Regions from separate parts of the Streptomyces sp. CA-146814 genome, predicted to be linked through region 2. Evidence: riboswitches for the same ligand, from Rfam matches in the RefSeq annotation. Region 2 holds a riboswitch; the other holds the start of a gene.

Region 1 (15,385 bases), 2.7 Mb from region 2:
GGGCGACGGTGTCGTACGTCAGCTCCGGGACCTCGGGCGGGATGTGCGAGCAGAGCACGTCGACCGGGCCGAGCGCTTCGACCTTGGCGGCGTACTCCTCGTCACTGATCTCGTACGGGGTGTTCATCGGGGTCCTGAGGCCGCCGCCGACGAAGCCGAAGACCCGGCCGCCGATCTCCACCCGCTCCCCGTCCAGCACGGTGGTGCCGGGGCGGGCGTACTCGGGCCACAGGTCGGGGACGTCGACGTTGCCGTAGGTGGCGTACGTCGGGGTGGGGAAGGCGGCGAAGAGTTCGGCGTACTGCGTGCGTACGGCGCCGATGATCTCGGTGAAGCGGTCGCGGCCCGCCCACAGCTCGCGGCCGAAGGCGCGGGCCTCCTCGTAGCGGCGGGCGGTGCGCAGCTCGACGATGCGGGTGGCGTTCTCCTTGCCGAAGAGGGCGGGGAAGATACCGCGCGAGTGGTCGGCGTAGTCGAGGAAAAGCACCAGGTCACCGAGGCAGATCAGGGCGTCGGCCCCCTCCCCCGCGCGGGCCAGGGCCTCGGCGTTGCCGTGCACATCGCTGACCACGTGGATCCGGGTGGAGCGGCGTGCGCCCGCCGCCGGCCCGTCCGCTTCGCTGCCTCGCATACGGATCACCCTAGGACGGCCGCCCGCGTGCGGGTAGATCCGGCCGGACCTGCGGTTACTTTCGAGTCGTCGGGCCGGTGGACTAGTGTGCGCGAAAAGGGCCATTTACCTGTGTGATGCATAAGACATCTGGCCGGAACCCCCTATCGGGAACCCAGTACCGGTGGGTAACGTCCGGGCAGTCCAGTCGTGCTCACCCCACTGAGCACCCGCCATTCTTGGACCGCAGCCGGTGCGTCACACAGAGCCGTGGCACCGGAGCCCGATGAGGAGCAGCAGTCTTGCGCGAGTTCAGCCTTCCGGCCCTGTACGAGGTCCCGACGGACGGCAATCTGACGGATCTGATCCGCCGCAACGCCGCTCAGCATCCCGAAGTTGCGGTGATGAGCCGCAAGGTGGCCGGTGCGTGGTCCGATGTCACCGCCACCCAGTTCCTGGCCGAGGTGCGCACCGCCGCCAAAGGGCTGATCGCCTCGGGCGTGCAGCCCGGCGACCGGGTCGCCCTGATGTCGCGCACCCGGTACGAGTGGGTGCTGCTGGACTTCGCGATCTGGAGCGCGGGCGGGGTGACCGTGCCGGTGTACGAGACCAGCTCCGCCGAGCAGGTGCAGTGGATCCTCAGCGACTCCGGCGCGGTGGCGGTGTTCGTGGAGAGCGACGCGCACGCGGCGGCGGTGGCCTCCGTACGGGAGGGGCTGCCGGATCTCGCGCACGTCTGGCAGATCGAGGCGGGCGCGGTGAAGGCCCTGGGCGAGGCGGGCGCCGAGGTCTCCGACGAGACCATGGACCTGCGGATGGTCAGCGCCAAGGCGGACGACCCGGCGACCATCGTCTACACCTCCGGCACGACCGGCCGCCCCAAGGGCTGTGTGCTCACCCACCGCAGCTTCTTCGCGGAGTGCGGCAACGTGGTGGAGCGGCTGAAGCCGCTGTTCCGTACGGGCGAGTGCTCGGTGCTGCTGTTCCTGCCGGCGGCGCACGTCTTCGGCCGGATGGTCGAGGTGGCCTCGGTGATGGCCCCGATCCGGCTCGGCTGCGTCCCCGACATCAAGAACCTCACCGATGAGCTGGCCTCGTTCCGGCCGACGCTGATCCTCGGTGTGCCGCGCGTCTTCGAGAAGGTCTACAACGCGGCGCGCGCCAAGGCGCAGGCGGACGGCAAGGGCAAGATCTTCGACCGGGCCGCCGACACGGCGATCGCCTACAGCCGGGCGCTGTCCACTCCGCAGGGCCCCTCCCTCGGGCTGAAGCTCAAGCACAAGCTCTTCGACAAGCTGGTCTTCGGGAAGCTGCGCAACGTCCTGGGCGGCAAGGGCGAGTTCGCGATCTCCGGCGGCGCCCCGCTCGGTGAGCGGCTCGGCCACTTCTACCGAGGCATCGGCTTCACGGTCCTGGAGGGCTACGGCCTCACCGAGAGCTGTGCGGCGACCGCGTTCAACCCGTGGGACCGGCAGAAGATCGGTACGGTCGGCCAGCCGCTGCCCGGCTCGGTGGTCCGGATCGCGGACGACGGCGAGGTGCTGCTCCACGGCGAGCACCTGTTCACCGGGTACTGGAAGAACGAGGCGGCCTCCGCCGAGGCGCTGGCCGACGGCTGGTTCCACACCGGGGACATCGGCACGCTCGACGAGGACGGCTACCTCGCGATCACCGGCCGCAAGAAGGAGATCATCGTCACGGCGGGCGGCAAGAACGTCGCCCCGGCGGTGATCGAGGACCGTATCCGCGCCCACGCGCTGGTCGCCGAGTGCATGGTGGTCGGCGACGGCCGCCCGTTCGTCGGTGCGCTGGTCACGCTGGACGAGGACTTCCTGGGCCGCTGGGCCGAGGAGCACGGCAAGCCGGCCGGTTCGACGGCCCTGTCGCTGCGCGAGGACCCGGAGCTGCTGGCCGAGGTGCAGCGGGCGGTGGACGACGGGAACGCGGCGGTCTCCAAGGCCGAGTCCGTACGCAAGTTCCGGATCCTGCCCGCCCAGTTCACCGAGGAGGCGGGCCACATCACGCCGTCGCTGAAGCTGAAGCGGAACGTGGTGGCGAAGGACTTCGCGGACGAGGTGGAGTCGATCTACCGCGCCTGAGCGGTGTTACGCGTACGAAGGGGCCCGCACCTGAATCGTCAGGCGCGGGCCCCTTCCGCGTACTCACAGCAGCGTCTTGAGCTTCTCCGCCAGCAGGTCCCAGCGCCACTTCTCCTCGACCCAGGCCCGCCCCCGCTCCCCCATCCGCTGCCGCAGCTCCGCGTCCCCGAGCAGCGTCACGATCCGGTCCGCCGCTTCCTCGGTACTACCGCCGCGCACCACCCACCCGGTCTCGCCGTCGAGTACCGCGTCCGGGGCGCCGCCCGAGTCCCCGGCCACCACCGGCAGCCCGGTCGCGGACGCCTCCAGGTAGACGATCCCGAGCCCCTCCACGTCGAGCCCCCGCCGCCGGGTCCGGCACGGCATGGCGAAGACGTCCCCCGCCCCGTAGTGCGCGGGCAGCTCCGCCCACGGCACCGACCCGGTGAACCGCACCGAGCCCGCCACCCCGGTCTCCGCCGCGAGCCGCTCCAGCTCCTTGGCGTACGGGCCGCCGCCGACGATCAGCAGCACCGCGTCCGGGATCTGCGCCAGGATCGCGGGCATGGCCAGGATCAGCGTGTCCTGGCCCTTGCGCGGGACCAGACGGGAGACGCAGACGATCACCGGCCGGTCGGTCAGGCCGAGGCGGGCCCGGACCTGGTCACCGCCGGAGGCCGGGTGGAAGGTCTTCTCGTCGACGCCCGGCGGCAGTTGCACCATGCGGGCGGCCGCGTCCGGAGTGAGGGCCTCGGCGATCCGGGAGCGCGTGTACTCCCCCAGATAGGTGATCGTGTCCGTGGACTCGCCGATCCTCCGGAGCAGCTGCCGGGAGGCGGGCAGCTGGGCCCAGCCGGCCTCGTGGCCGTGGGTGGTGGCCACCAGCCGCTTCGCGCCCGCGCGGCGCAGCGCCGGGGCCATCAGGCCGAGCGGGGCGGCGGCGCCGAACCAGACGGAGGTGCAGCCGTGTTCCCGCAGCAGGTCGGTGGCCCGCCGGGTGACGCGCGGGGTCGGCAGCAGCATCGTCGTCCGGTCGCGGACCACGGTGAACGGCTGCTCGGCGTCGAAGGCGGCGGTGGCCGCCGTACCCTCATCGCCGCGTTTCCAGGTGGAGGCGTAGACGACGACCCGGTCGGGGTCCAGGCGGAGCGCCATGTTGTGCAGGAACGCCTGGATGCCACCGGGGCGGGGCGGGAAGTCGTTGGTCACGATCAAGGTCTTGTCCATCGCGGCTGACAGTACCGAACGGCCGCGCCTCACCGTCCACGCCCTCACCCCCCGGCATCATGGGCCGCCGAACGGGAGCCGGGACGATCCAGGGCGGCGGCGATGACAGGGCGGGCATCCGGATGACAGGCCGGACATCCAAGGGCGCGGGGCTCCTGCCGTGCGCGGCCTGGGCGGTGACCCGGGCGGCGCTGCTGCTCTGGGTGTTCGGGGTGCTCACCCTGGGCACCCTCGATGTCACGGTGGACGTGTCGGTGATCTACCGGGGCTGGTACGAGACGCTGCTGACCGGCACGTACCCGCTGGACGACGTCACCTGGCAGTACCCGCCCGGCGCCGCCCTCGCCATCCTCTCCCCCTCCCTGCTGCCCTTCTGGGAGTACGCCAGCGCCTTCTACGTCCTCGTGCTGCTCTGCGACGCGCTGGTCTTCGGCCTGCTGCTGTACGCGGGGCGGCGGCCGGGGATAAGGGCGGCGGGCACGTGGGTGTGGATCGTGGGGGTGCCGCTGCTGGGGCCGACGGTGTACGCGCGGTACGACCTGATGGTGACGGCGGTCGCGGTGGCGGCGCTGCTGGCCGGGGTGCGCCACCCGAAGGTGCTGGGCGCGCTGGCCGCGTTCGGGGCGCTGCTGAAGGTGTGGCCGGCGCTGGTGCTGATCGGGGTCCGGCGGGGGCGGCCGACCCGGGCGGCCTGGTCGGTGGCGGTGCTGACGGGGGCCGGTCTGGCGGTGGGGTTCGCGCTGTGGATGCCGGGGGCGTACGCGTTCCTGGCGTTCCAGCGGGACCGGGGCCTGGAGATCGAGTCGCTGGGCGCGCTGTACTTCCACCTCGCGCGCCAGGTCGGCTGGGAGGGGCGGGTGGAGCTGCACTACGGCTCGATGGAGTTCCTCGGCCCGCAGGTGGAGCTGGTCTCGACGCTCGCGCTGGGGCTGGCCGTGCTCGCGCTGGGCTGGCTGCTGGTGTGGCGGCTGCGGGCCCGGACGTTCGCCGCGCACACCCCGGCGCAGGCCGCGTTCACGGCGGTGCTGCTGTTCACCACGACGAGCCGGGTGATCAGCCCGCAGTACATGGTGTGGCTGGTCGGACTCGCTGCCGTCTGCCTCGCCTTCCGGAACGGCGGAATGGTGCGGCCCGCCGTACTGGTGCTGGTGGCGGCCGGAGTGACGGTGCTGGAGTTCCCGGTGTACTTCGCCGAGGTGGTGGCGAGCGACGCGTGGGGCGTGGCGCTCCTCGTCGTACGGAACGGGCTGCTGGTGGCGGCCTCGGTGACGGCCGCGCGGCGGCTGTGGCGGGAGACGGTGCCGAGGGCGGTGGCCGGTCTGCCTCCGGTCGGCGGGGATCAGCCGAGCCGGGTGCTCAGGTAGTCGCGCCAGTCGGCGGTGAACTGCTCCGGCGTCGTGGCGAGCACCGACCCCAGCGCCTGCTCCACCGCCCCGTCCCGCCCGGGATGGGCGCCGACCGCCGCGTAGAAGGCGGTGAGCTTCTCCTGGCCCCACCGCTCGGCGATGAGCTCGCAGGCCATCCAGGCGCTCTCGTAGGCCCGGGACAGCTTGGCCGGGTCGCCGTCGAAGCCGAAGTCCTGGTCGACGGGGAGTTCGGCGGGTAGCTCACCGGCCCGGACCGCGCCGGTCAGCTCGGGGGCGATGAGGTCGGGCGTGCGGTCCTCGCCCCGGTAGGCGGCCCAGTCGGCGAACCCTTCGGAGAGCCAGACCGGCGTGGCCGTGGAGGTGCTGGTCCGGGTGGCGACATGGACCGTCTCATGGGTCAGGACGACGCGCTGGCCGAAGCTGCCGAGCGTGGCGTACGCCTGCGGGTTGACGATCACCCGGTCCGCGAGCGCCGGCCGCTCCCCGGCGGCGCCGGCCTCGCCGGTGGTGACGGCGGCGATGCCCCGGTAGCTGGTCTCCGGCGAGCCCAGCAGGTCCGCCATGGACTCCGTGGAGTCCGGGACGAGGACGACCACCCGGCGCGCCCAGGACCCCGGCCAGGCGTCGGAGACGGCCGGTACGGCGAGGTCCACGGTGTCCGCGACCTGGCGCAGCTCCTCCTGCGGCCGCCCGACGCCCAGGACGAGGCTGTGGGCGCCCCGCACGACCTCCACCTCCCCCTGGTGCCAGAGCTGTTCGGAGGCGCCCTTGGCGGGCCGGTCGGCGCTGACGTACCACTTCTCGCCGTCGCGCATCAGCTCCAGGGTGCGGCGGGTGGCGACGGGCGCGGTGTCATACCCGTCGATCCGGTAGCGCAGCTCCACCTCGGCGGTGGCCCAGTCGCCGTCCTCCGCGGTGATGCCCTTCACCTCATACGACCAGGAGTTCAGCGGTACGTCGGCGAGGTTGGCGAACTCGGTGCGCTGGACGGCCCGCAGCTTCACGGCGTCGGGGGCCAGCGCGTCGAGGTAGCCCGCCGGGTCCCGGGCGAGGACGGCGGCGGCCCGGCGCTCCAGGGTGGCGTCGATCTCCCGGACGGTGAGCGAGGTGTCGGCATCGGCCGGGGCCACACAGCCGGAGGCGGTCAGCAGGGCGGCGAGCACCACGCCCGCCGCACGCCGAGGAGACCGGGGTCGTCCCCCTCGCGCACCACGTACTCCTACGGCCACCCTGCCGATCGTACGGTCAGATCCGGGTGACCGAGGAGACCGGCATCATGCCGACGGGGTCGTAGCGGATCGCGGCGCCCGGGTACGGGGCGTGGATGACCTGGCCGTTGCCGACGTACATGCCGATGTGGCTGGCGTCGGCGCGGTAGGCGACCAAGTCGCCGGGCTGGGCCTGGGAGAGCGGGACCATGCGGCCGGCGTACCGCTGGGCCTGCGAGGTGCGCGGCAGGCTCACCCCGGCCTGGCCGTAGGCCCACTGCATGAGGCCGGAGCAGTCGAAGCCGGAGGGCCCGTTGGCGCCCCACACGTACGGCTTGCCGAGCGCCTGGCGAACGGCGGCGACGGCCGACATCCCGCGGGCCGAGCCGGGCGCGACACCGGAGAGGTCGGGGGCGGCGTCGCGGCCGGAGCGGGAGGCGCGGTCGAAGGCGGCGCGGTCCTGGGCCGGCAGCGAGTTCAGCAGCTGCCGGGCCTGGCGGAGCTTGGCTTCGACGGTCCGCTTGTGGCGGGTGACGGCGGCCCGGTCGCGCTCCAGCCCGGCGAGGGCGCGGCCGGCCTCGGCGCGGGTCTGGGCCACCTTGCGCTGGGCGTGCCGGAGCTTGTCCAGGGTCAGCGCCTGGCGCACCCCGGCCCGGTCGAGCGCCGCGGCCCGCTCCAGGTAGGTGTCCGGGTCGGAGGAGAGCAGCAGCGCGAGGGCCGGGTCGATCGAGCCGGTGCGGTACTGGGCGCCCGCCATCGCACCGAGCGAGTTCCGCATCCGGTTGATGGCCTCCTGGCCGCGGGCGGTCGCGTCCTGGGCCCGGTCCGCCTCGCCGCGCAGCCGCTCCACCCGCTCGCCGGCCTCGTTGTAGAGCTCGGTGGCCTGCTCGGCCTCGCCGTAGAGCCGGTCGACGGCCGCCTTGGCGCTCGCGCGGGTGTCCTGGGGGTCGGCGCTCGCCGGGGCTCCGGTCAGGGTGGCGGCCGCGGTGGCGGCGGCCGCCGAGACGACCGTGACGCGGACGCTCCGATGGAGGCCGGACTGGGTGGGACGGCGATGGGACACCACAGGAAGCCGCACTTCCTTCCGCTGACGCAGTTGACGCAGGAACGCGCGGGTCCGTACCGGGAGCCGCGCAGCAGCCAGACAGTAATCGGACGACCACCGGGCGGCCAAAGACCTCGGCGGTGGCGGAAGAGGCGTCGAAACGGCGCTGCCCCGCCGGTGACCTCGGTCTCCGGGCGGGGCAGGGCGTCAGTGCGGGGTGGGGCGATTCCCTCGTTCGGGCGTCGCTCCGGGCGGGCGCGGCGTCGGTTCGGACGCGTCAGATGTGTACGCGTCGGAAGCGTCCGTGCGGACGCGTCAGATGCGGACGCCGAACTGGAAGGTGCCCATGTAGTCCATCGACTCGTAGCGGACGACGGTGCCCGGCTTCGGGGCGTGCAGGATCTGGTTGTTACCGGCGTAGAAGCCGACGTGCGACAGGCCGTTGAAGAAGACCAGGTCGCCGGGCCTGAGCTCGCTGCGGCCGATCTTCGTGCCGTCGTTCTGCTGGGTGTACGTGGTCCGGGAGATGCCGACACCGGCCTGGGCGAAGGCCCACTGGGTCAGCCCGGAGCAGTCGTACGAGTTGGGGCCCGAGCCGCCGGAGACGTACGGCTTGCCGAGCTGGGTGGCGGCGGCGCTGAGGGCGGCGGCTCCACGGCCCGACGCGGGGGCCTCGTTGCCGAGTTCGACGCGCTCGCTGGTGGCGCGGCTGGCGCGGTCCTTCTCCGCCTCCTCCTCCTGGATCTTCGCGCGCTCGGCGGCGGTCAGGCTGTTGAGGAGGCGCTGCGCGTCGGCCAGCTTGCCCTGGTACTTCTTCTTGTTCTCGCCGAGCTGCTTGCGGACGTCGGCGAGGTCGCCGAGCTTGTCCTGGGCCTCCTTGCGCTGCTGGGCGAGGGTGCGCTGCTTGGCCTGGATCTTCTGCAGCGACTCCGTCTGCTTGACCGTCAGCTGGTCGAGCGCGGAGGCCTGGTCGAGGAAGCTGTCCGGGTCCGAGGCGAGGAAGAGGGCGACCGAGGGGTCGATGCCGCCGGAGCGGTACTGCGCGGTGGCGATCGAACCCAACTCGCCACGCAGGGTGTTGAGCTCGTCCTGGCCGCGGGCGACCTTGTCCTGCAGCGCGTCGACCTGCTTCTTCAGCTTGTCCTGCTGCTCCTTGGCCCCGTTGTACTTCTCGGTGGCGGCCTCGGCCTCGTGGTAGAGCTTGTCGACCTCCGCCTTGACCTCGTCCTTGGTCGGCTTGGGGTCGGCGTGGGCGGCCTGGGAGGTCAGGGCCACAGCCGCGGCGGCGGTCGCGGTGAGCACGGTCACACGGGCGCGGCTCGGCTGCTTGGGACGACGGTGGGACGCCACGAAGGCGAGCTCCTTCTTCCTCAGAGCCGCCTACCGGGCTGGGGGAAAGAATCCCCGGCTCCGTGCACTCACGGATTCGGCGGTTCCTTCGCCGCCACCCCCAATGGGTGATCAACCGTGCGAAGGTTCGAGGGCTAAACCTAGTGACCATCTTGTGATCAGTTCAAATCCTCACAGGATTTTTCTTGTCACATCAGGCACTTCTTTACTCTCACTCCACCACGTGTAGCGGGGACTTGACGGTACGTTCCCAAAAATCCGGCATGCCACACATGCCGTACAACTGTACCTAGACGCGCGAAAGCCGCTTGAGGAGCAAGACGGACGCGACCGGCCGGGCACCGGCCTTGGCCACCCCGTCCGCCACCTCGCGGTCGGTGGAGACCACCACCACGGGCCGTCCCGGCGGTTCCGCGCGGGCCAGTTGGCGGATCAGCTCGTCCGCCGTGACCCCCGCCTTGCTGAACAGCACCCGCACCCCGCGCGGCGGCGCGAGCAGCACCGGGGCGGCCAGCTCGGCGCCGTCGAAGACACAGGTCATCTCGGCGCCGGTCTGCGCGGCGAGCACCGAAAGGCCGCCCAGCAGCCGCAACCGCTGCTTCTCCAGCGGCATCTGGGGATAGCCGGTCTTGGTGACGTTGTAGCCGTCCACGATGAGGTGGGCCTGCGGCAGCGCCAGCAGCTGGTCGAGCAGGGCCGGATCGGTGTCCGAAAGCGCCCTGGCGGCGATGTCCTTGGGCGACATCCGGCCGGGCTCGACCGCGTCCACGCTGTCGGCCGGGCGGGTCGTCACCGGGGGCAGGGCCAGCTCGCGGCGGAGCCCCGACGCCGCGTCCAGCACGGTGTCCAGGAGCAGCCGCAGCCGCATGTCCTCCACCGAACGGCCCTCGCGGGAGGCCCGGCGGCCCGCCTCCACGGCCGCCTCGGCCTCGCCGAGCCGGTGCTTGAGCCGGCGCGACTCGCTCTCGGCGGCGGAGAGCTGGGCGGCCGCCTCGGCCCGCTGGACCTCCGCCTCGGCGGTGGAGCGGCGCAGAGCGGCCTCGCCGCGCTTGACCTCGCTCTGCGCGGAGCGGAGCTTGCGGTGGAGCGACTCGGACTCCTTGCGGGCCGCGTCCAGCTCGGCCCGCAGCCGCTCGGTCTCGCTGCGGGTGTGGGCGCGCGCCCGCTCCAGCTCCTCGCGCAGCTGGAGCAGTTCGCGCCGCGTCTCCTCGTCCACCCGCTCCGCGTCGGCCCGCTGGGCCTCCTCGCCGGCCGCCTCGACCAGCTTGACCCAGCCGACCGGGCGCAGCACATAGGCGGCGGCGGCCACATCGACGGGGTCGGCGGCGGCGGGCGGCGAACCCGCCTCCAGCGCACCGGCCAGCTCCGGCTGGGCCTGGCTCAGCCGCTCACCGATGCGCTGGCGGAAGAGCGGGTCGCTCTCCAGCGCGGCGGCCATCGCGTTCCCGGCGAACTTGGCCCGCCGGGTCGGGGTGAACCGGGCGTACTGCCGCAACTGGGCGGGCAGTTCGGCGATGGTCAGACCGCCGAAGGCGTCCGCGACCAGGGCGACGACCCGCCGCCGTACGCCTTCGGGCAGCGGGCGGTCGAGCGCCTCGGCACCGCCGTCGGCCGCATCGGCCGGTTCGGCGCCGCTGGTCGGCTGATCCACCGTCCGTCACCCCATAGATATGTCTGTCGGCGCGCTCCCTCAGGAGGCGGCACCCGGCCTGTCCACCAGTTCGATCTGGTCCACCGCGTTGCACCAACGACAGCGGACCGACTCGATGGTCTCACTGACCACCTCCCGCTCCTCGACACTGGACTCACCGGCCAGGTCGAGGTGCACGTACTCCACGACCTTGGAGGACCGCGTCACGTCGAAGCGCGTGAGATTGCCGCACAGGGTGCAGCGCCAGCGGGTCCCGTCGGTCGGCAGGGGAACCGTCGTCATCGTTGCGTCCTCTTTCGTCGTCTCCGACAGCGCGCGCGGGGCGTGCCGCCGTGTCGCTTCCTGTCCTACGTCAAGGATCTCGCGGTGCGCCGTCGAACTGCGGAAGTCCTGGCGTAACCCTACGGCCTCGCGTATAGGCATCGGCACGGCGAGGCGCTCCGTCCCGTTCTCCGCCGGTACGCCATGCTCTGTACATGATCGACGTACGGCGGTTCGACTGGCGGGCCTCGGCCGGGAAGGTCCGGGACAGCGCGGCGGGCGGGACGGTGGGCGGGGTGCCGGTGACGTACGGGCTGATCGCCCTGTGCTGCGCGATCTTCGTGATCAGCCCGCTCTCCGGATTCGGCGGCGCCTCCTACGGCAGCCAGGACGCACTGCTCGCCGCGCAGGCCGGGTACTTCGAGCGGTGGGGGGTGATCCCGGCCGAGCTGTGGGAGGGCTCGGCGCGCGCCCTGGCCACCCCGTTCACCGCGCTGTTCGTGCACGGCAGCTGGCTGCACCTGCTGGGCAACCTGCTCTTCCTGTACGTGTTCGGGGCGATGGCCGAGGAACGCATGGGCCATGTGCACTTCGCGCTCTTCTACGTGGGGTGCGGCTACCTGGCGCTGGTCTGCTACGCGGCGGTGCACGCGGACTCGGAGCAGACGCTGGTCGGCGCGTCGGGCGCGATCTCGGCGGTGCTCGGGGCGTTCCTGTACCTGTTCCCGAAGGCCCGGGTGACCAGCCTGTTCCCGTTCCTCTTCTTCCTGCCGCTGCGGTTTCCCGCCTGGATCGTGCTGGTCTTCTGGTTCGGGCTCCAGTGGGCGGCGGCGCAGGCGGCGGACGCCGGGCCGGGGGTGGCGTATCTGGCGCATGTGGCGGGGTTCGCGGCGGGGTTTCTGTACGCCTGGGTGCGCTATCGGGGAGGGGCCCGAGCGGAAGGCCCTAAGGTGAAGGTTCCAGCCACGGCGACCGAGGGAGACAGACAGCCGTGATCACCGCGATCGTGCTCATCAAGACCAGCGTGGACCGGATTCCGGAGATCGCCGAGGCCATCGCCGCGCTGGACAGTGTCAGCGAGGTCTTCTCCGTCACCGGCACCTACGACCTGATCGCCATGGTCCGGGTGGCCCGCCACGACGACCTCGCCGACGTCATCCCCGGCCGGATCAGCAAGATCCCGGGGGTCGAGGGCACGGACACGCATGTGGCGTTCCGTACGTACTCCCAGCACGACCTGGAAGCGGCGTTCGCCATCGGCCTGGACGCGTAACTCCACGTATTCCGGCCGGGGGCGGGCAGCGCGCCCGTCCCCGGCCGAGGTGTTGTCAGACCGTACGGGCTCCCTCGCCACGGTCCGGGACGCAACGGCCGTCCTCGGTGCGGTACTTCCACTGGGCGCCCTCGCGAACCAGCTCGGAGACCGCGCGCAGGAACCGCTCGATGTGCTCGTCCGGCGTACCGGCGCCGAAGCTGACCCGGATGGCGTTGAGCGAGCGTTCGCCCGGCTCGGCCTCCGGCGCGCCGCACTCGCCCGGGTCCTGCGGGTCGCTGCCGAGGAGGGTGCGGACCAGCGGGTGGGCGCAGAAGAGGCCGTCGCGGACGCCGATGCCGTACTCGGCGGAGAGCGCGGCGGCGAAGTGCGAGCTGTTCCAGCCGCGCACCACGAAGGAGATGACGCCGACGCGGGGCGCGTCGTCGCCGAAGAGCGAGAGCACCTGGACCTCGGGGACCTCGGCGAGCCCTTCGCGGACCCGGCGCACCAGCTCCTGCTCCCGGGCGACCAGGGTGTCGAAGCCCGCCTCGGTGAGGGCCTTGCAGGCGGAGGCGATGGAGTAGACGCCGATCACGTTGGGCGAACCGGCCTCGTGGCGGGCGGCCGTGGTGTGCCAGTCGACGTCCACGCCGCCGTCCGCGCGCCGGGCGACCTTGCGGGAGGCGCCGCCGCCGGCGAGGTACGGTTCGGCCGCCTGGAGCCAGTCGGCGCGGCCCGCGAGGACCCCGGAGCCGAAGGGCGCGTACAGCTTGTGGCCGGAGAACGCGACCCAGTCGACGTCCAGTTCGGCGATGTCCACCGGGTGGTGCGGGGCCAGCTGGGCGGCGTCCAGGACGATGCGGGCGCCGTGTGCGTGGGCGGCGGCGGCCAGTTCCTTCACCGGCCACAGCTCACCGGTCACGTTGGAGGCGCCGGTGACACAGACGAGGGCCGGGCCGTAGGGGTCGCGGTCGGCCAGCGCCCGCTCCAGGCTCTCGACCGCCTGGCCCGGCGTACGGGGCGCGTTGAGGTAGGTGACCTGGGCGTCGCGCCAGGGCAGCAGGGAGGCGTGGTGCTCGGTCTCGTACACGAAGACCTGGCAGTCCGCCGGGAGCGCGGCGGCCAGCAGGTTGAGGGAGTCGGTGGTCGAGCGGGTGAAGACGACCTGGTCCTCCGCGCGGCAGCCGAGGAACTCGGCGACCGTGCGGCGGCTGCTCTCGAAGAGGTCGGTGGAGAGCTGCGAGAGGTATCCGGCCCCGCGGTGGACGCTGCCGTAGTACGGGGCGTACGCGGCCACGTCGTCCCAGACCCGCTGGAGGGCCGGGGCGCTGGCGGCGTAGTCGAGTGCGGCGTAGGTGACTTCACCGCCGGTGACGAGCGGAACGGTGACATCCTGCCCCAGAACGGGCAGCGGGGCACAAACCGACGGGTCGATGGCAGCGGTGGAGACAGACATGGCGAACTCCCGTAAAAGGCAGGCGAAACTCACGCGCCTGCGGATACGCGGCGGCGCGGGAGGGGGAAGGAAAAGGGTGCGCTGAAGGAGGGCGATGAAGCCCTAGCGCATTCGCTTGCTCACAGAAGGCTCCCTAGGGACCAGGACCCCGGGGGCTGACGTCCACTGGACGCCGAGGGGCCCGCGCTTGCCGCAGACCTCGCTGCCTACGGCCTGGTCTTCACCCGGGGCACCCCGCCACGGACGGAGGGTTGCCGGACAGCGGGCCGGGGCCGTAGTCGCTGTCACTCATGACCTGCGCAGCATCTTGCCATATGTATGCGCACGCGCAAGGGCGCAGTCCGGCATCCGGACTGCGCCCTTGGCCGGTTTCAGACGTTGCTGGCCGCCACCCACCGCTCCAGCGCGTGCTTGGCCGCACCGGAGTCGACGGCTTCGGCGGCCACCTGGATCTTCGCCGCGATCTGCTCGGTCAGCGTGCCGGTGCCCGGGTCGAGCGCGACCAGCGCCGCCGCCGAGTTGAGCAGCACCGCCTCCCGTACCGCGCCGGTCTCGCCGTCCAGCAGGCGGCGGGCCACATCGGCGTTGTACGAGGCGTCGGCGCCGCGCAGCGCCTCGACGGGGACGAGCGGGAGGCCGACGTCGCGCGGGTCGAAGGGCTCCTCGCGGACACTGCCGTCCCGGACCACCCAGACCCGCGAGGTGGCGGTGGTGGTCAGCTCGTCGAGCCCGTCGTCGCCGCGGAAGACGAGGGCCGAGTTGCCGCGCTCCGCGAGGACGCCCGCGACGATGGGCGCCATCCTGGCGTCGGCCACGCCGATGGCCTGGGAGCGCACCTGGGCCGGGTTGGTGAGGGGGCCCAGGATGTTGAACGTGGTCTGCGCGCCGAGCTCCCGGCGGGCCTTGGCCGCGTACCGCAGGGCCGGGTGGAACTTGACGGCGAAGCAGAAGGTGATGCCCGCCGCCTCGGCGACCTCGACCACCCGCTGCGGGGTCAGCTCCAGGTTGACGCCGAGCTTCTCCAGTACGTCGGAGGAGCCGCTCGCCGACGAGGCGGCCCGGTTGCCGTGCTTGACGACCTTGGCGCCGGTCCCGGCGATGACGATCGCGGACATGGTGGAGATGTTGACCGTCTTGGCGAGGTCGCCGCCGGTGCCGACGATGTCGACGGTGCGGCCGGGCACATGGATGGTGTTGGCGTGCGCGTACATCGCGCGCACCAGACCGGTGACCTCTTCGACGGTCTCGCCCTTGGCCCGCAGCGCGACCGCGAAGCCGGCGATCTGCGCGTCGGTCGCCTCGCCGCTCATGATGCGGTCCATCGCCCAGGCGGTCTCCTCGGTGGAGAGGTTCTCGCCGCGGAGCAGGGGGTTCAGCAGGCCGGGCCAGGAACGGTCCGCCACGCTGTCGCCGCCGCTCGGGGTCACAACGTTCATGGTCCGCTCCAGGGGTCCACAGCCGGAAGAGATACGGCTCCACCCTATCCAGCCGCCGGGACCGCGAAGAGCCCCGTCCATCGGATGGACGGGGCTCTCACGGTGGCGATCAGGTCAGGAGATCAGTGGTGGCCGTGGCCCGAAGTGATCTCCTTGTACTCCTCCGCGGTGGGCTTGGCGATCTGGTTGTTCTCGCCGTAGTAGCCCTTGCTGAGCTTGGCTCGCACCTTCTGGACCGGGGAGATCTTGCGCTTGACGCCGTTCTCGTCGACCTCGGGGCCGAGCTCGACCGGCTTGTACTGCTCGTGCGCGGTGAGCGTGTGCAGCTGACCGGGCGAGAGCGGCTCGTGGATCTCCACGAACTCACCGTGCGGCAGGCGCTTGATGATGCCGGTCTCGCGACCGTGCAGCACCTTCTCCTTGTCGCGGCGCTGGAGGCCG
Region 2 (15,385 bases):
TTTAACGACCGGCAGCCGGTTCCCGTTCCGTGCGCTCCGGCCTCCGAGGGCCGTCGCCGCCGCGATGCCCCTGCCGCCCCACGGCTGTCCTGGTCAGTGCACCGGCATGGGAGCGTCCCCGGGAGCGCCGCGCGGCCCTGACCGCCGTCCGCTCACCTCCTGGACAGTGACCTTTGTCGCACGACGTAACCGCCCCAGGCCGCCAGTCCGGCGCCCAGCAGGAGCGGGATCATGCCGTAGCCGACGATCGTCCCGGAGTGCGCGAACCACCGTCCGCCGTCGGACACCTGGGTCGCGGTGATCGTCTCCGGGTCGTTCCTGCCGTCGTGGTCCGTGAAGCTGATCCGGGTGCGGCCGACGCCTTCCGCCTCACCGAAACAGTGCCAGACCGTCTGGCCCTTGCTGGTGCGGGTGTCACGGCACTCGACGGCGCCGAACGTCTCCACCCGCATGCCGAGGAGACCGGCGAGGCCCGTGCCCGTCGCCACGACGAACAGTCCCGCCGCCGACAACGCGACCCCGGCGAGGAGCAACCCGGCCCCCTTGAGACGCGCCCTGTACCTGGACCCGCCGCGCCCCGCTCCGCCGTACCCCGCCCGCGTAACCGTCATGCCCACCCCCGTACCCGTACCCGTACGCGTACTCGCACGACAGTCGCACTCGTACGCGTACGAACTCGCCAACCGTCCCCCGCAGTGTCCCAGCAACCTCGGACACGCCACAGGGGCGGCGCCTCCCGTGAAGGAGATGCCGCCCCTGCGGGACGTGCGTGGAGCTTCGATCGACCGGCGCGAACCGGACCCGATCAGAAGTCCATGTCACCGCCCGGCATGCCACCCGGGGCGGCCGCGCCGGCCTTCTCGGGCTTGTCGGCGATGACGGCCTCGGTGGTGAGGAAGAGCGCGGCGATGGAGGCGGCGTTCTGCAGAGCGGAGCGCGTGACCTTCGCCGGGTCGAGAATGCCCTCGGCGATCATGTCGACGTACTCGCCGGTCGCGGCGTTGAGGCCGTGACCGATCGGCAGGTTGCGGACCTTCTCCACGACGACGCCACCCTCGAGACCACCGTTGACGGCGATCTGCTTGAGCGGGGCCTCCAGCGCGAGCTTCACGGCGTTGGCGCCGGTCGCCTCGTCGCCCGTGAGGTCGAGCTTGTCGAAGACGGCCGAGGCCTGGAGCAGAGCCACGCCACCACCGGCGACGATGCCCTCCTCGACGGCGGCCTTGGCGTTGCGCACCGCGTCCTCGATGCGGTGCTTGCGCTCCTTGAGCTCCACCTCGGTGGCGGCGCCGGCCTTGATGACGGCCACGCCGCCGGCCAGCTTCGCGAGGCGCTCCTGGAGCTTCTCGCGGTCGTAGTCCGAGTCGGAGTTCTCGATCTCGGCACGGATCTGGTTGACGCGACCCTGGACCTGGTCGCTGTCACCGGCACCGTCGACGATCGTGGTCTCGTCCTTGGTGATGACGACCTTGCGGGCGCGGCCGAGCAGGTCCAGGCCGGCGTTCTCCAGCTTGAGACCGACCTCCTCGGAGATCACGGTGCCACCGGTGAGGATGGCGATGTCCGCGAGCATGGCCTTGCGGCGGTCGCCGAAGCCCGGGGCCTTGACGGCGACGGACTTGAACGTGCCCTTGATCTTGTTGACGACCAGGGTGGAGAGCGCCTCGCCCTCGACGTCCTCGGCGATGATCAGCAGCGGCTTGCCCGACTGCATGACCTTCTCCAGCAGCGGGATGAGGTCCTTGACGCTGCCGATCTTCGAGTTGACGATCAGGATGTACGGGTCGTCGAGCGACGCCTCCATACGCTCCATGTCGGTCGCGAAGTAGGCCGAGATGTAGCCCTTGTCGAAGCGCATGCCCTCCGTCAGCTCGAGCTCCAGACCGAAGGTCTGGGACTCCTCGACGGTGATGACGCCTTCCTTGCCGACCTTGTCCATCGCCTCGGCGATCTTGGCGCCGATCTCGGTGTCGGCGGCGGAGATGGAGGCGGTCGAAGCGATCTGCTCCTTGGTCTCCACGTCCTTGGCCTGCTCCAGCAGAGCGGCGGAGACGGCCTCGACGGCCTTCTCGATGCCGCGCTTGAGGGCCATCGGGTTGGCGCCTGCGGCGACGTTGCGCAGACCCTCGCGGACGAGAGCCTGGGCGAGAACGGTGGCGGTGGTCGTACCGTCGCCGGCGACGTCGTCCGTCTTCTTGGCGACCTCCTTGACCAGCTCCGCACCGATCTTCTCGTACGGGTCCTCGAGCTCGATCTCCTTGGCGATGGATACACCATCGTTGGTGATCGTGGGCGCGCCCCACTTCTTCTCGAGGACGACGTTACGGCCCTTGGGGCCGAGGGTGACCTTGACGGCGTCGGCGAGCTGGTTCATCCCGCGCTCGAGACCGCGCCGTGCCTCCTCGTCGAACGCGATGATCTTGGCCATGTGAAGTGGTCCTCCCGGACAGGGGTGGATTGCTCCGGACCGAGAGGCGCCCGCGACGGACGGCCTGCGTGCGTGGTGGTTCCTTGCCCCACCGCGCCTGCGGGCCTCACCGGCCCGGTCCAAGTTTCTGTCACTCTCACCTGGAGAGTGCTAACGCCAATGATTAGCACTCGACCCCTGAGAGTGCAAGCGCCTCAGGCCAGGGCCCGCCATGTGGTCCGGGCGCGCGAGCCGGGCGCGCACGAAGGGCCCGGTCCCCTAATTCACTCCGGGGCCGGGCCCTGCATGCGTGAGTAGTGACGTCGGACGGCCGCGCCGGGCTCAGCCGACGGCGAGCTTGACCATGTCGGCCTGGGGCCCCTTCTGGCCCTGCGAGATCTCGAATTCAACTCGCTGACCCTCTTCGAGGGTGCGGTACCCGTCCATCTGGATCGCGCTGTAGTGGACGAAAACATCCGCACCACCGTCGACCGCGATGAAGCCGTACCCCTTCTCCGCGTTGAACCACTTGACGGTGCCCTGAGCCATGCCTAACTCCCCTATAACTGGCCCTTGCACGGGACCGCACTTCGCGGGCCCGGGTCGGAACTCACCCTCCGACAGGAGAGGGTGCGCGGCGCCGCAGCGCGTCGACCGCGGCCGAATGTATCCGCCCAACTGCCCTCTGCAACAGGTCAATCGGACGAGAATTCCGGGCACGGGCGAACGCCCGAATATGCGAGATTGCTGAAATTTACGGGCAAGTCGGGCCAGGCAAAGGCCACTTATGCCTCAAGGGGTTCACGTACTTTGGCTGCTTCTTATCGGGGCCGGGCGCATTCTCATATGCGGGCGGCACGCGCAGCGGAGGGGGCTTCCCCAACTCTACCGCGCTCAACCATGCAGAATTGCCCCCTCCGCTTTCTCTCGCGGAGGGGGCAACGGTGGTTCAGCCGATGGCGGTCGGATCAGCAGCCGCCGGCCACGGCCGGGATGATCGAGATGCCGGCGCCGTCGGGCGTGGCCGCGTCGAGCCCGCCCTCGAAACGCACGTCGTCGTCGTTGACGTACACGTTGACGAAGCGGCGCAGCTTGCCCTGGTCGTCCAGGACGCGGGCGGCGATGCCCGGGTGGTCCTTCTCCAGGGAGTCGATGACCTCGGAGAGCTTCGCGCCCTCCGCCGTGACCTCGGCCTGGCCGCCCGTGTAGGTGCGGAGGATGGTGGGGATGCGGACCTTGACGCTCATGGCGGACGCCTTTCTGGCTGCTGCGGTCGGGGCGATCGGGGCGATCGGGGTGGTCAGGCGGAGGCGAGGCCCGCGGCGCGGAACGCGTCCAGGCTCGGCTTGATGGTCGCCGTCGCCTGCGAGGTCGCGGAGACCGCGTCGAGCGTCTTGAGCCCGTCACCGGTGTTCAGGACGACGGTGGTGAGCGCCGGGTCGATCACGCCGGCCTCGATCAGCTTCTTCGTCACGCCGACCGTCACACCGCCCGCCGTCTCGCCGAAGATGCCCTCGGTGCGCGCCAGCAGCTTGATCGCGTCGACGACCTGCTCGTCGTTGACGTCCTCCACCGCACCGCCGGTGCGGCGGGCGATGTCCAGGACGTACGGGCCGTCCGCCGGGTTGCCGATGGCCAGGGACTTGGCGATGGTGTTCGGCTTCTGGGGCCGTACGACATCGTGTCCGGCCTTGAAGGCGGCGGAGACCGGGGAGCAGCCCTCGGCCTGGGCGCCGAAGATCTTGTACGGCTTGTCCTCGACCAGGCCGAGCTTGATCAGCTCCTGGAACCCCTTGTCGATCTTCGTCAGCTGGGAGCCGGACGCGATCGGGATGACGATCTGGTCGGGGAGCTTCCAGCCGAGCTGCTCGCAGATCTCGTACGCCAGCGTCTTGGAACCCTCGCCGTAGTACGGCCGCAGGTTGACGTTGACGAAGCCCCAGCCCTCGCCGAGCGGGTCGCCGATGAGCTCGGAGCAGAAGCGGTTGACGTCGTCGTAGTTGCCCTCGATGCCGACCAGCTCACCGCCGTACACCGCGGCCATGACGACCTTGCCCTGCTCCAGGTCGTGCGGGATGAACACGCACGAGCGCAGTCCGGCGCGGGCGGCGGCGGCGCCGACGGCACCGGCCAGGTTGCCCGTGGAGGAGCAGGAGAGGGTGGTGAAACCGAAGGCGCGGGCGGCCTCGACGGCGATCGCGACGACGCGGTCCTTGAAGGAGTGCGTCGGGTTGCCGGAGTCGTCCTTGACGTACAGACCGCCGGTCACGCCCAGCTCACGGGCGAGGTTGTCGGCCTTGACCAGCTTGGTGAAGCCGGGGTTGATGTTGGGCTTCTCCGCGACATCGGCGGGAACCGGCAGCAGCGGGGCGTAGCGCCAGATGTTGTCCGGGCCGGCCTCGATGCGCTTGCGCAGCTCCTCGGCGGAACCGGTGGGCAGGTCGTATGCCACTTCCAGTGGCCCGAAACAGGACGCACAGGCGAAAAGGGGGCCGAGCTCGAAACGCTCGCCGCACTCGCGGCAGGAAAGCGCCGCGGCGGGACCGAGGTCCACGGAGGCGGTGGTGGCATTACCTGCAACGGTCTGAACAGCCATGATGGCGGAGGCCCTTTCTCCTCATCTTCCTTGCAGCGCATTTCGCCACAAGACGGAATTGGCACCTTCCCCACCGTGACCTCGCGGTCGGTAGGAGGGTTGCCGGGACTTCAACGGGCCGTTCCCTCAGTCCCTCTGGATGAGCTCTGTGGCACTGGATCTTCGATCCAGGCGTTTGTGTGACGACGGACCCCGACATGCGACGGTCATCCGCGTTGTTCAAGACTGTAACCGAAGGACCGGACTGTTGAGATAGTCGTCCGAACGGCGAGATGGATCACACACAGCTCACATGCGAGGAGTTCAGACCGTGCTCGAAGAGGTGGAACGCTGGCTGACCAGGCGTTCCTGGTCGTCCGCCGACCGCCCGCTGAACCGGCTCACCGACGCCCGGGCCGCCGACCCGCACCGTACGTCGGTGAGCGTGGTGCTGCCCGCGCTGAACGAGGAGGCCACGGTCGGCGCGATCGTGGCGACGATCCGGCGCGAGCTGATGGAGAAGGTCCGGCTGGTCGACGAGCTGGTGGTGATCGACTCCGGTTCCACCGACGCCACGGCCGCCGTCGCGCGCGCGGCGGGCGCCCGGGTGGTGCACCGCGACGCGATCCTGCCACGGATCCCGGCCCTGCCCGGCAAGGGCGAGGTGCTCTGGCGGTCGCTCCTGGTGACCAGCGGCGAGATCGTCTGCTTCGTCGACGCCGACCTGAGGGACTTCTCGGCGGACTTCGTCTCGGGAACGGTCGGCCCGCTGCTCACCGACCCCACCGTGCAGTTCGTCAAGGCGATGTACGACCGTCCGCTCGGCGACAGCGCAGGTCAGGGCGGCCGCGTCACCGAGTTGGTGGCACGTCCGCTGCTCAATCTGCACTGGCCGCAGCTGGCCGGCTTCGTGCAGCCGCTGGGCGGCGAGTACGCGGTGCGGCGCTCGCTGCTGGAGCGGCTGCCGTTCCCGGTCGGTTACGGGGTGGAGCTGGGGCTCCTGGTGGACGCGCTGCACACCGTGGGGCTGGACGCGCTGGGCCAGGTGGACGTGGGGGTGCGGCGCCACCGCCACCAGGACGGGCAGGCGCTGGGCCGGATGGCGGCGGCGATCTACCGCACGGCGCAGCTGCGGCTCTCCCGGGGCCATCTGGTGCGGCCGGCGCTGACGCAGTTCGAGCGGGGTGCGGAGGGGTTCGTGCCGCGCACGCACGCGGTGGACACGGAGGAGCGGCCGCCGATGCGGGAGATCGCGGAGTACGCGGAGCGGCGGGCGGCGTGACGCACTGAGGCGTTTGGCGGCTTCCCTTACGGGCTAGGTTCCGCTACATGGTCACCGAGCACGCACCCGCCCCCACCGCCCAGGTCCTCGTCGCGTCCAACCGCGGCCCGATCACGTACACGCTCGGCGAGGACGGAACGCTCGACGCCAAGCGCGGCGGCGGCGGTCTCGTCTCCGGGCTGAGCGCCGTCGACGACAAGCTCTGGGTCTGCGCGGCCCTCGGCGACGGCGACCGCGAGGCGGTGCGGCGCGGGGTCGGTGAGCCGGGCGTACGGATGCTGGACATCGACGCCGAGGTGCACGCCGACGCGTACAACGGCATCGCGAACTCGGTGCTGTGGTTCGTCCACCACCTGCTGTACCAGACGCCCGTGGAGCCGGTCTTCGACGCGGAGTTCCGGCGCCAGTGGGCCTCGTACGAGGCGTACAACCGGGCCTTCGCGCAGGCGCTCGCCGAGGAGGCGGGCCCGGAGGCGTCGGTGCTGGTCCAGGACTACCACCTGGCCCTGGTCCCCGGCATGCTCCGCGAGCTGCGCCCGGACCTGCGGATCGGCCACTTCTCGCACACGCCGTGGGCGCCGGTGGACTACTTCCGGCTGCTGCCGGACGACATCGGTGAGCAGCTGCTGCGCGGCATCCTGGGCGCGGACCGGGCCGCGTTCCTGACCCGGCGGTGGGCGGACGCGTTCATCGGCTGCTGTACGGAGATCCTCGGCGGGACGGGCCGGACCAGGGTCGGCGTGCACGGGCTCGGGGCCGACGCGGACTTCCTGCGGCGGCGCTCGCGCGAGGCGGACGTGGACGAGCGGATGGAGGCGCTGCGGGAGCAGGTGGGCGAGGACAGGAAGACGATCGTGCGGGTGGACCGCACCGAGCTGTCCAAGAACATCGTGCGCGGCCTGCATGCCTACCGGACCCTGCTGGAGACCCGCCCGGAGTGGCGCGAGCGCGTGGTCCACGTGGCCTTCGCCTACCCCTCGCGCCAGGACCTCGCGGTCTACCAGGACTACACGGCGGCGGTGCAGACCCTGGCCACGGAGATCAACGGGGCCTATGGCACGGAGAGTTGGACGCCGGTCGTCCTCCACGTGAAGGACGACTTCGCGCGCTCGCTCGCCGCGTACCGGCTGGCGGACGTGGCGCTGGTCAACCCGATCCGCGACGGCATGAACCTGGTCGCCAAGGAGGTCCCCGTCGTCTCCGACCACGGCTGCGCGCTGGTGCTGTCGCGGGAGGCGGGGGCGTACGAGGAGCTGGGCGAGGACGCGATCGTGGTGAACCCGTACGACGTGGTGGCCACGGCGGAGGCGCTGCACGAGGCGCTGTCGATGGGCGCCGAGGAGCGGACCGGCCGCACGAAGCGGCTGGCGGAGGCGGCGACCGCGCTCCCGCCGCAGCAGTGGTTCCTGGACCAGCTGGAGGCGCTGCGGCAGGAGTGAGGGGCGCCTACAGCTGATCGGCCAGGGCCGCCAGGAAGTCGACCACGGCGGCCGGGCCCGGCACCGACAGATCGGCGCGCTCGGCCAGTTCGGGCACTTCGGCGCTGCCGCTGCAGACCAGGAGGCCCGGGATGCCGTCCGGGCCGCCGCCGCGCAGCTTCTCCACGGCGGCGAAAGCGGCGAGGTCGCCGAGGTCGTCTCCGGCGTACACGACGGACGCGGCGTCGACCTCCCGTACGTACTCCGCGAGCGCCACGCCCTTGTCCATGCCCGGCGGGCGCAACTCCAGGACCTGGCGGCCCGGTTCGAGGATCAGCCCGTGCCGGGCGGCCAGCTCGCCGAGCGGGCCGCGCAGGGTCTCGAAGGCCGCCTGCGGGTCGTCGGCGCGGCGGGTGTGGACGGCGACGGCCTGGCCCTTCTCCTCGGTCCAGGTGCCGTGCCAGGCGCCGAACTCGTGCAGTACGCCGGGGAGTTCGGCCCGCGCCTCGGCGACGCCGGGGTGGGGTGCGGGGGCGGTCACGGTGCCGGTGGCGGCGTCCCAGCGCTCGGCGCCGTAGTGGCCGAGGACGACGAGGCGGTCGAGGCCGGGGACGCCCGCGAAGCCGCCGTACCGTACGGCGACGCCTGCGGGGCGGCCGGTGATCACGGCGATGGAGGCGACCTTCGGCGCGAGCGCGGCGAGCGCCTCCACGGCGCCGGGGTGGGCGCGGGCGCGCTCGGGGTCGGGGACGATGTCGGCGAGCGTGCCGTCGAAGTCGAGAGCGATGACCGCGCGGTCGGGGCGTTCGAGAACGGCCTCCAGGCCCTCGCGGCCGGCCGGGGTGGTCGGGGTCGGGATCGGCGGCTGTGCGGAGTGGCTGCCCATGGGGTGAGCGTAGCGGGGTGCGGCGGGCGACGGGGCCCGGGCCCGACCGGGGCTCCGCCCCGCACCCCGCTCCTCAATCGCCGGAGGGGCTCAAGAATGCTCCCCCCCCAGAGGACAGCCGGGGGCGGCAAAATCAAGCCCCTCCGGCGATTGAGGAGCGGGGGTCCGGGGGCAGAGCCCCCGGAAAGGCTCAGCGCCGCTCGCGCCGCGCCGCTCGCAGCCGGCGGAGGCGGTTCACCGTGACCGGGTCCTCCCGCAGCGCCCGCTCGTCCTCGATCAGCGCGTTCAGCAGCTGGTAGTAGCGGACCGGGGAGATGCCGAGCTCCTCCCGGATCGCCCGCTCCTTCGCCCCGGGCCCCGCCCACGGCCTCCGCTCCAGCGCGAGCAGCGCACGGTCACGGTCGGACAGCCCCGGGGCGGCAGGCTCGGACTCGGCGTCGGATGCGGTCATACAACCAACCTAACCGGGCAACCGACCCCGCCGCGCCCGCCGCTACTCCGCGCTCTCCGCCTTCGCCGCCTCCGCCGCTATCTCCCCGAGCACCCGCTCCGGGGACCCGCCGGGAGCCACCGCCTCGCCGATGTTCGTCTTGATCGACTCGCTCACCGTCGCCCAGGACGTCTTGCCGAAGGGGGGCAGCTGGGAGTTGGGCAGCGCCGCCAGGAACTCGCGCAGCTTCGCGTGCTTGGAGTCGGTCTCCATCTCGGCGGACGCGCTGCCGGTCACCGGGAGCAGGTCGTACTCGTCGGCGAAGGCGAGCACGTTCTCGTCGGAGTAGGCGTAGTCGAAGAACTCGCCGATCGCCTTGCGGTTGCCGTTCTGCTTGAAGCCCATCATCCAGTCGGCGACGCCCATCGAGCCCTTGGTCGGCCCCTCGGCGCCGGGCAGCGGCACCATGCCGACCTTGACGCCCTTGGCCTCGGCCTCCTCCATCAGGGTGGGGTGGCCGTTGAGCATGCCGACCTCGCCCTTGGTGAACGCCTCGAAGGCCTTCGCGCGGTCCAGCTTGCCCGGCGCGACGGGACCGGTGAGGCCCTTGCCGACCAGGTTGTCCCGCAGCCAGCTGAACGTGGCGATGTTCTGCGCCGAGTCGATGTCGTAGAGACCGACGTCGTCGACGTAACCACCGCTGTTGCTGAGCAGCCACATCAGCGTCTCGGCCTGCGACTCCTCCTGGCCGAGCGGCAGGGCGAAGGGGTACTTCACGCCCTTGGCCTTGAGCGCGGTGGCGTCCTTCTGGATGTCGTCCCAGGTCTCGGGTGCGTCCAGGTCCGCCTGGCCGAAGAGCTTCTCGTTGTAGAAGAGGAGCCGGGTGCTGGCGACGAACGGGAGCCCGTACAGCGTCCCGTCGACCTTGCCCGCGTCGGTGAGGGTGGGCAGGAAGTTGGCCTGGGTGCGGATGGAGAGCATCTGGTCGGCGCTGTAGAGCTTGCCGTCCTTGGCGTAGTCCGCGTAGGCGCCGATCTGCGCGATGTCGGGGGCCTTGCCCGCCTTCACCATCTCGGCGACCTTGCGGTCGACGTCCTTCCAGGAGTAGACGTTGACGTCGATCTTGATGCCGGGGTTCTGCTTCTCGAAGCCCGCCGCGACACCGCTCCAGTACTTCTCGGAGCTGTTGGCCGAGCTGTTGCCGTAGTCGGCGGCGACCAGCGTGAGGGTGACGTCGCCCGTGCCGCTGTCACCTCCGCAGGCCGACAACGTTGCCGTCATACCCAGCGCGGCCACCACCGCGGTCAGAACCGTAAAGCGCCGCTGCACAGCCTCGCCCATCCTCGTTGTTCCATCTGGTCTCGGGCGGTGGCGCAACGTCACCGTGCGGACCTCTGATAGATCGGCCACGGCGCCGCCACCCGTCCTGCCACCGTCCGGATGAACTGCGATTTTCCCCCACACCGGAGGGGAGGTCTACACCACCGGCGTATCGCTTCGGCAACGTATGCGGACCTCAGGGGCCACAACTGGCTTACGTGCTCTGGCAGTCGGGGCCCCGAACCCGTATGTTGGTCCAGACCATTGACTCGAACAGACCCGCGCCCGGCGTGCCCATTTCGTGGCTTTCCAGCAGAAAACGGTCCGCCTTCACTCGTTCATCATTTTGTATGGGTGCGCAACAAACCGCGCTAGTGGACTAGACCTTTTAGGGGTCGGCGGGCGAAACTGTCTCTCGTGAGACATGTCATCGCCCTCGATGTGGGCGGCACCGGAATGAAGGCCGCGCTGGTCGGGACCGACGGCACGCTGCTCCATGAGGCGCGGCGGGCCACCGGCCGGAAGCGCGGCGCCGACGCGGTCGTCGAGACCATCCTCGCGTTCGCCGCGGAACTGCGCGCCCACGGCGAGGAGCACTTCGGCGAGAGCGCCGTCGCGGCGGGCGTCGCGGTGCCCGGCATCGTCGACGCCGAGAAGGGGATCGCGGTCTACGCCGCCAACCTGGGCTGGCGCGACGTACCGATGCGCGCCCTGCTCGGCCAGCGCCTCGGCGGGATCCCGGTCGCCCTCGGGCACGACGTCCGCACCGGAGGGCTCGCCGAGGGCCGCATCGGGGCGGGCCGGGGCGCGGACCGCTTCCTGTTCGTGCCGCTCGGCACCGGGATCGCCGGAGCCATCGGGATCGCGGGCCGGATCGAGGCGGGCGCCCACGGGTACGCGGGCGAGATCGGCCACATCGTGGTCCGCCCCGAGGGCCCGGACTGCGGCTGCGGCCAGCGCGGCTGCCTGGAGACGCTGGCCTCCGCCTCCGCGGTGACCCGGGCCTGGGCCGCCGCCTCCGGCGACCCCGAGGCCGACGCCGCCGACTGCGCCAAGGCCGTCGAGTCGGGCGATCCGGCGGCGATCGCGGTCTGGCGGGACGCGGTCGACGCGCTCGCCGCCGGACTCGTCACCGCGCTCACCCTGCTGGACCCCAGCACGCTCATCATCGGTGGCGGTCTCGCCGAGGCCGGGGAAACCTTGTTCACACCACTGCGTGCGGCCGTCGAGGAACGCGTCACGTTCCAGAAGCTGCCCCACATCGTCCCGGCGGCCCTCGGGGACACCGCCGGATGCCTGGGCGCGGGGCTGCTCGCCTGGGATCTACTCTCCACGGAGGTTTCCGCCTGATGGCCGGACGCGCAGCAGACAGCACGGTCCTCGCGGGCGCCCGGGTGGTCCTTCCCACCGGGACCGTGGAGGACGGCCGGGTGACCGTCGAGTCCACCCGGATCTCGGACTCCGCCCCCGAGGACGCCCGGGTCATCGACCTCACCGGCCACTGGGTGGTCCCCGGCTTCGTGGACATGCACAACCACGGCGGCGGCGGGGCCTCCTTCACCTCCGGCACCGTCGACGAGGTCCTGCACGGCATCCGTACGCACCGCGAGCACGGCACCACCACCCTGGTCGCCTCCACCGTCACCGACGGGATGGACTTCCTCGCCCAGCGCGCCGGGATCCTCTCCGAGCTGGTCGAGCAGGGCGACCTGGCCGGGATCCACTTCGAGGGCCCCTTCATCTCGCCCTGCCGCAAGGGCGCCCACAGCGAGCAGCTGCTGCGCTACCCGGACCCGGCCGAGGTCCGCAAGCTGGTCGACGCCGGGCGCGGTGCCGCCCGGATGGTGACCCTCGCCACCGAGCTGCCCGGCGGGCTCGACTCCGTACGGCTGCTCGCCGACCTCGGGGTCATCGCCGCGATCGGCCACACCGACGCGACGTACGAGCAGACCGTCGAGGCGATCGACGCGGGCGCCACCGTCGCCACGCACCTGTTCAACGCGATGCCCCCGCTGGCCCACCGCAAGCCCGGTCCGATCGCCGCGCTCCTGGAGGACGACCGGATCACCGTCGAGCTGATCAACGACGGTACGCATCTGCACCCGGCGGTCCTGGAGCTGGCCTACCGCCACAAGGGCGCCGGCCGGGTCGCGCTGATCACCGACGCGATGGACGCGGCCGGCTTCGGCGACGGGCTGTACGACCTGGGCCCGCTCGCCGTCGAGGTCAGGGACGGCGTCGCCCGGCTGGTGGAGGGCGGCTCGATCGCGGGCTCCACCCTCACCCTGGACACCGCGTTCCGCCGGGCCGTCACCATCGACCGGATCCCGGTGGAGGACGTCGTACGGTCCATCTCGGCCAACCCGGCCCGCCTCCTCGGCGTCGACGACCGGGTCGGTTCGCTGGAGCCGGGCAAGGACGCGGACCTGGTGGTGCTCGACGCGGACTTCGTCCTGGCGGGCGTCATGCGCAAGGGCGAGTGGGTCATCGAGCCCAAGACGGCCTGAGGCCCTCTCCCGGTGAGCACGGGGTGAGCACGTAACGAAGAGATGGCGGTCGAGCCCGGGGACTGGGCCCGGCCGCCCTCCCTTTGACATGATCACCAGGCCCGCAAGCACCGGCACGGGCCCTGCGCGGACGGACCGACGGATCGAGGGAGGTGCCGGGCCAGGTGATCCTGACCGTCACTCTGAACAGCGCGCTCGACGTGACGTACACCGTCGACGCCCTCGTCCCGCACGCCAGCCACCGCGTCGGCGAGGTCACCGAACGCCCCGGCGGCAAGGGCCTGAACGTCGCCCGCGTGCTCGGCGCGCTGGGCCACGACACCGTGGTGACCGGCTTCGCCGGCGGCGCCACCGGAGACGTCCTGCGCACCCTCCTCGCGCCGCTCCCGCCGCGCGACGCCCTCGTCCCCGTAGCCGGGAACACCCGCCGCACGCTCGCGATCACCGACCGCTCGACCGGCGACACCACCCAGCTCAACGAGCCGGGACCGCAGGTGAGCGCCGGCGAATGGGCCGCGTTCCTGCGGACGTACGGAGAGCTCGTCGCGGACGCCGAAGCGGTCGCGCTCTGCGGCTCGCTGCCGCCCGGCGTCCACGTCGGCGCCTACGCGGAGCTGGTCCGGATCGCCCGCGCCGCCGCCGTACCCGTGCTCCTGGACACCAGCGGCGAACCGCTGCGCCGGGGCATCGCCGCCCGCCCCGACCTGGTCAAGCCGAACGCGGACGAGCTGGCCCAGCTCACCGGCTTCCGCGAGCCGCTCCGCGCCGCCCGGGACGCCCGCCGCCGCGGCGCCCACACGGTGATCGCCTCGCTGGGCCCCGACGGCGTCCTCGCCGACACCCCGGACGGCACCTGGCGCGCCGCTCCGCCCGCACCCGTCCGCGGCAACCCGACCGGAGCGGGCGACTCCGCGGTGGCCGGTCTGCTCTCCGCGCTGGCCGAGGGGCTCGACTGGCCGCAGCGGCTGGCGCGGGCGGTGGCGCTGTCCACGGCGACGGTCCTGGCCCCGGCGGCCGGCGAGTTCGACGCGGCGGCCTATGCGGAGCTGCTGCCGCGCGTGCGCGTGGAGCGGGCCGGCGATCCGGCCTGAGCTGCCCGGAACGCGGAACGGCCCGCCGGCGATGAGCCGGCGGGCCGTCCTGCGAGACGGAGCTGCTTACTTCTGCGTGACTTCCAGCCAGTCGAGCAACACGTCGCACTGGTTGCCCTCCTCGCAGGAGATCTTGATCTCGTTCTCGCCCTTCTGGAGGTCGACCGGCGCCCAGGTGGTCTGCCAGTTCTTCTCCAGGTTCGGGTCCGACGAACTGATGAAGTTCTTCAGGCCGATCGGCTGCGAGTTCGGCTTCCCGTTGACCGTCAGGGTCGCGTTGGCGTCGACGGCCGGGATGGCGTAGCGCACGGTGAGGCGGTACGAGCCCTCGGTCGGCATCTTCGCCTTCCAGGTCACCGAGGAACCGACCTGGTTGAAGCCCGAGACATAGCTGCCGCCGACGCCTTCGGCGCCCTTCACGGACTTGTCCGTGATGGTCGAACCGCCGAGCGTCAGCGTCGCCGCGTCCTGCTTCGGGAGCTCGACCGGCTTCGGCTCCTCATCCGGCTTCTTCTCCGGCTGGCCGCTCTCGTCGACCTTCTCGGCGGGGCCCTCCGAGGAGACGGCCTCGTTGTTCTTCTCGTCCTTGTCGCCGTCGCTGCCCGAGAGCAGCGCGGCGCCGATACCGACGAGGACGACCGCGACCACGGCGACCGCCGCGATCAGCAGCGCCTTGGTGTTCGGTCCGCCGCCACGGCCGCCGGAACCGCCGCCGGACACCGAGCCGTGGTGCGCGGCGGGCGCACCGCCGGGGTAGGTCTCGGGCGCCGCGTACTGCGGGTTCGGCTGGTGGTACTGGGGTGCGGGTGGCTGGCCGTAGCCCTGCTGGGGCGGGTAGCCGTAGCCGCCGCCCTGCCCCGGCTGCGACGGGACCTGCTGCTGCCCGTACTGGCGCTCGCCGACCGTCCGTACCTGGTTGTACGACGTCCTGGGCACGCCCGGCTGCGCGGCCGGCCCCGGGTAGCCGTAGCCGCCCTGGCCGGGCGGCTGGGCGCCTGCCGCTTGACCGTCCGCGTACAGGTAGCCGAACGGATCGTCGTCCTCGGGCTTGCTCGCGCCGTTGTTTCCGGCCGTCATCCCTGGGTCACTCCTCACCATCTCGCCAGCCGTCGCCGACCGGCCGAGCCTACCTCGTACGGAGCACAGTCCGAATGGCGATCATGGACCGGGCCGGTTCGGAGGGGCGTGTACGGGGTAAGGGTGCCTGTCGGTCGTGAACATCATCCGGCCCTGCGGTGGACCTTGGACCGCGACCGCTTCTCGACGTACATCCGCTGGTCGGCGGAGCGCAGGACCTCTTCCACGCTCATCCCGCACTCGGCCCAGCCGATGCCGAAGCTCGCCCCGACCCGGACCGCGCGCCCATCGACCCTTATGGGCGGAATGATGGCATTTCGCAGACGTACGGCCAGGTCAGCGGCGTCCGCCGCACCGAGGCCGTCCGCGAGAACGACGAATTCGTCACCTCC

Evidence for each region. Region 2 has a riboswitch for S-adenosylmethionine ahead of thrC (threonine synthase). Riboswitches for the same ligand answer to the same signal wherever they lie in the genome.
Region 1: another riboswitch for S-adenosylmethionine. It lies ahead of ACQP09_RS07235 (aminotransferase class V-fold PLP-dependent enzyme); the one in region 2 lies ahead of thrC (threonine synthase).

The regions. Positions count from the first base shown of each region.
Region 1 covers NZ_CP192068.1:1,616,867-1,632,251, forward strand. Annotated here, with positions in the region: gene ACQP09_RS07180 (metallophosphoesterase family protein) at 1-631, opposite strand, end outside; gene ACQP09_RS07185 (AMP-dependent synthetase/ligase) at 913-2,709, shown strand; gene ACQP09_RS07190 (glycosyltransferase family 4 protein) at 2,773-3,915, opposite strand; gene ACQP09_RS07195 (glycosyltransferase 87 family protein) at 4,038-5,279, shown strand; gene ACQP09_RS07200 (hypothetical protein) at 5,255-6,511, opposite strand; gene ACQP09_RS07205 (NlpC/P60 family protein) at 6,528-7,556, opposite strand; gene ACQP09_RS07210 (NlpC/P60 family protein) at 7,851-8,885, opposite strand; gene ACQP09_RS07215 (NYN domain-containing protein) at 9,175-10,536, opposite strand; gene ACQP09_RS07220 (hypothetical protein) at 10,576-10,818, opposite strand; gene ACQP09_RS07225 (rhomboid family intramembrane serine protease) at 11,013-11,792, shown strand; gene ACQP09_RS07230 (Lrp/AsnC family transcriptional regulator) at 11,789-12,070, shown strand; gene ACQP09_RS07235 (aminotransferase class V-fold PLP-dependent enzyme) at 12,126-13,508, opposite strand; SAM riboswitch class IV at 13,687-13,804, opposite strand; gene trpD (anthranilate phosphoribosyltransferase) at 13,880-14,944, opposite strand; gene qcrB (cytochrome bc1 complex cytochrome b subunit) at 15,067-15,385, opposite strand, start outside.
Region 2 covers NZ_CP192068.1:4,335,680-4,351,064, reverse strand. Annotated here, with positions in the region: gene ACQP09_RS19360 (hypothetical protein) at 153-533, opposite strand; gene groL (chaperonin GroEL) at 806-2,428, opposite strand; gene ACQP09_RS19350 (cold-shock protein) at 2,750-2,956, opposite strand; gene ACQP09_RS19345 (MoaD/ThiS family protein) at 3,376-3,654, opposite strand; gene thrC (threonine synthase) at 3,708-5,003, opposite strand; SAM riboswitch class I at 5,022-5,149, opposite strand; gene ACQP09_RS19335 (glucosyl-3-phosphoglycerate synthase) at 5,314-6,264, shown strand; gene ACQP09_RS19330 (alpha,alpha-trehalose-phosphate synthase (UDP-forming)) at 6,312-7,703, shown strand; gene otsB (trehalose-phosphatase) at 7,711-8,568, opposite strand; gene ACQP09_RS19320 (DUF3263 domain-containing protein) at 8,759-9,019, opposite strand; gene ACQP09_RS19315 (ABC transporter substrate-binding protein) at 9,062-10,339, opposite strand; gene ACQP09_RS19310 (ROK family protein) at 10,775-11,668, shown strand; gene nagA (N-acetylglucosamine-6-phosphate deacetylase) at 11,668-12,825, shown strand; gene ACQP09_RS19300 (1-phosphofructokinase family hexose kinase) at 12,990-13,916, shown strand; gene ACQP09_RS19295 (CBM35 domain-containing protein) at 13,983-14,993, opposite strand; gene cdgB (diguanylate cyclase CdgB) at 15,137-15,385, opposite strand, start outside.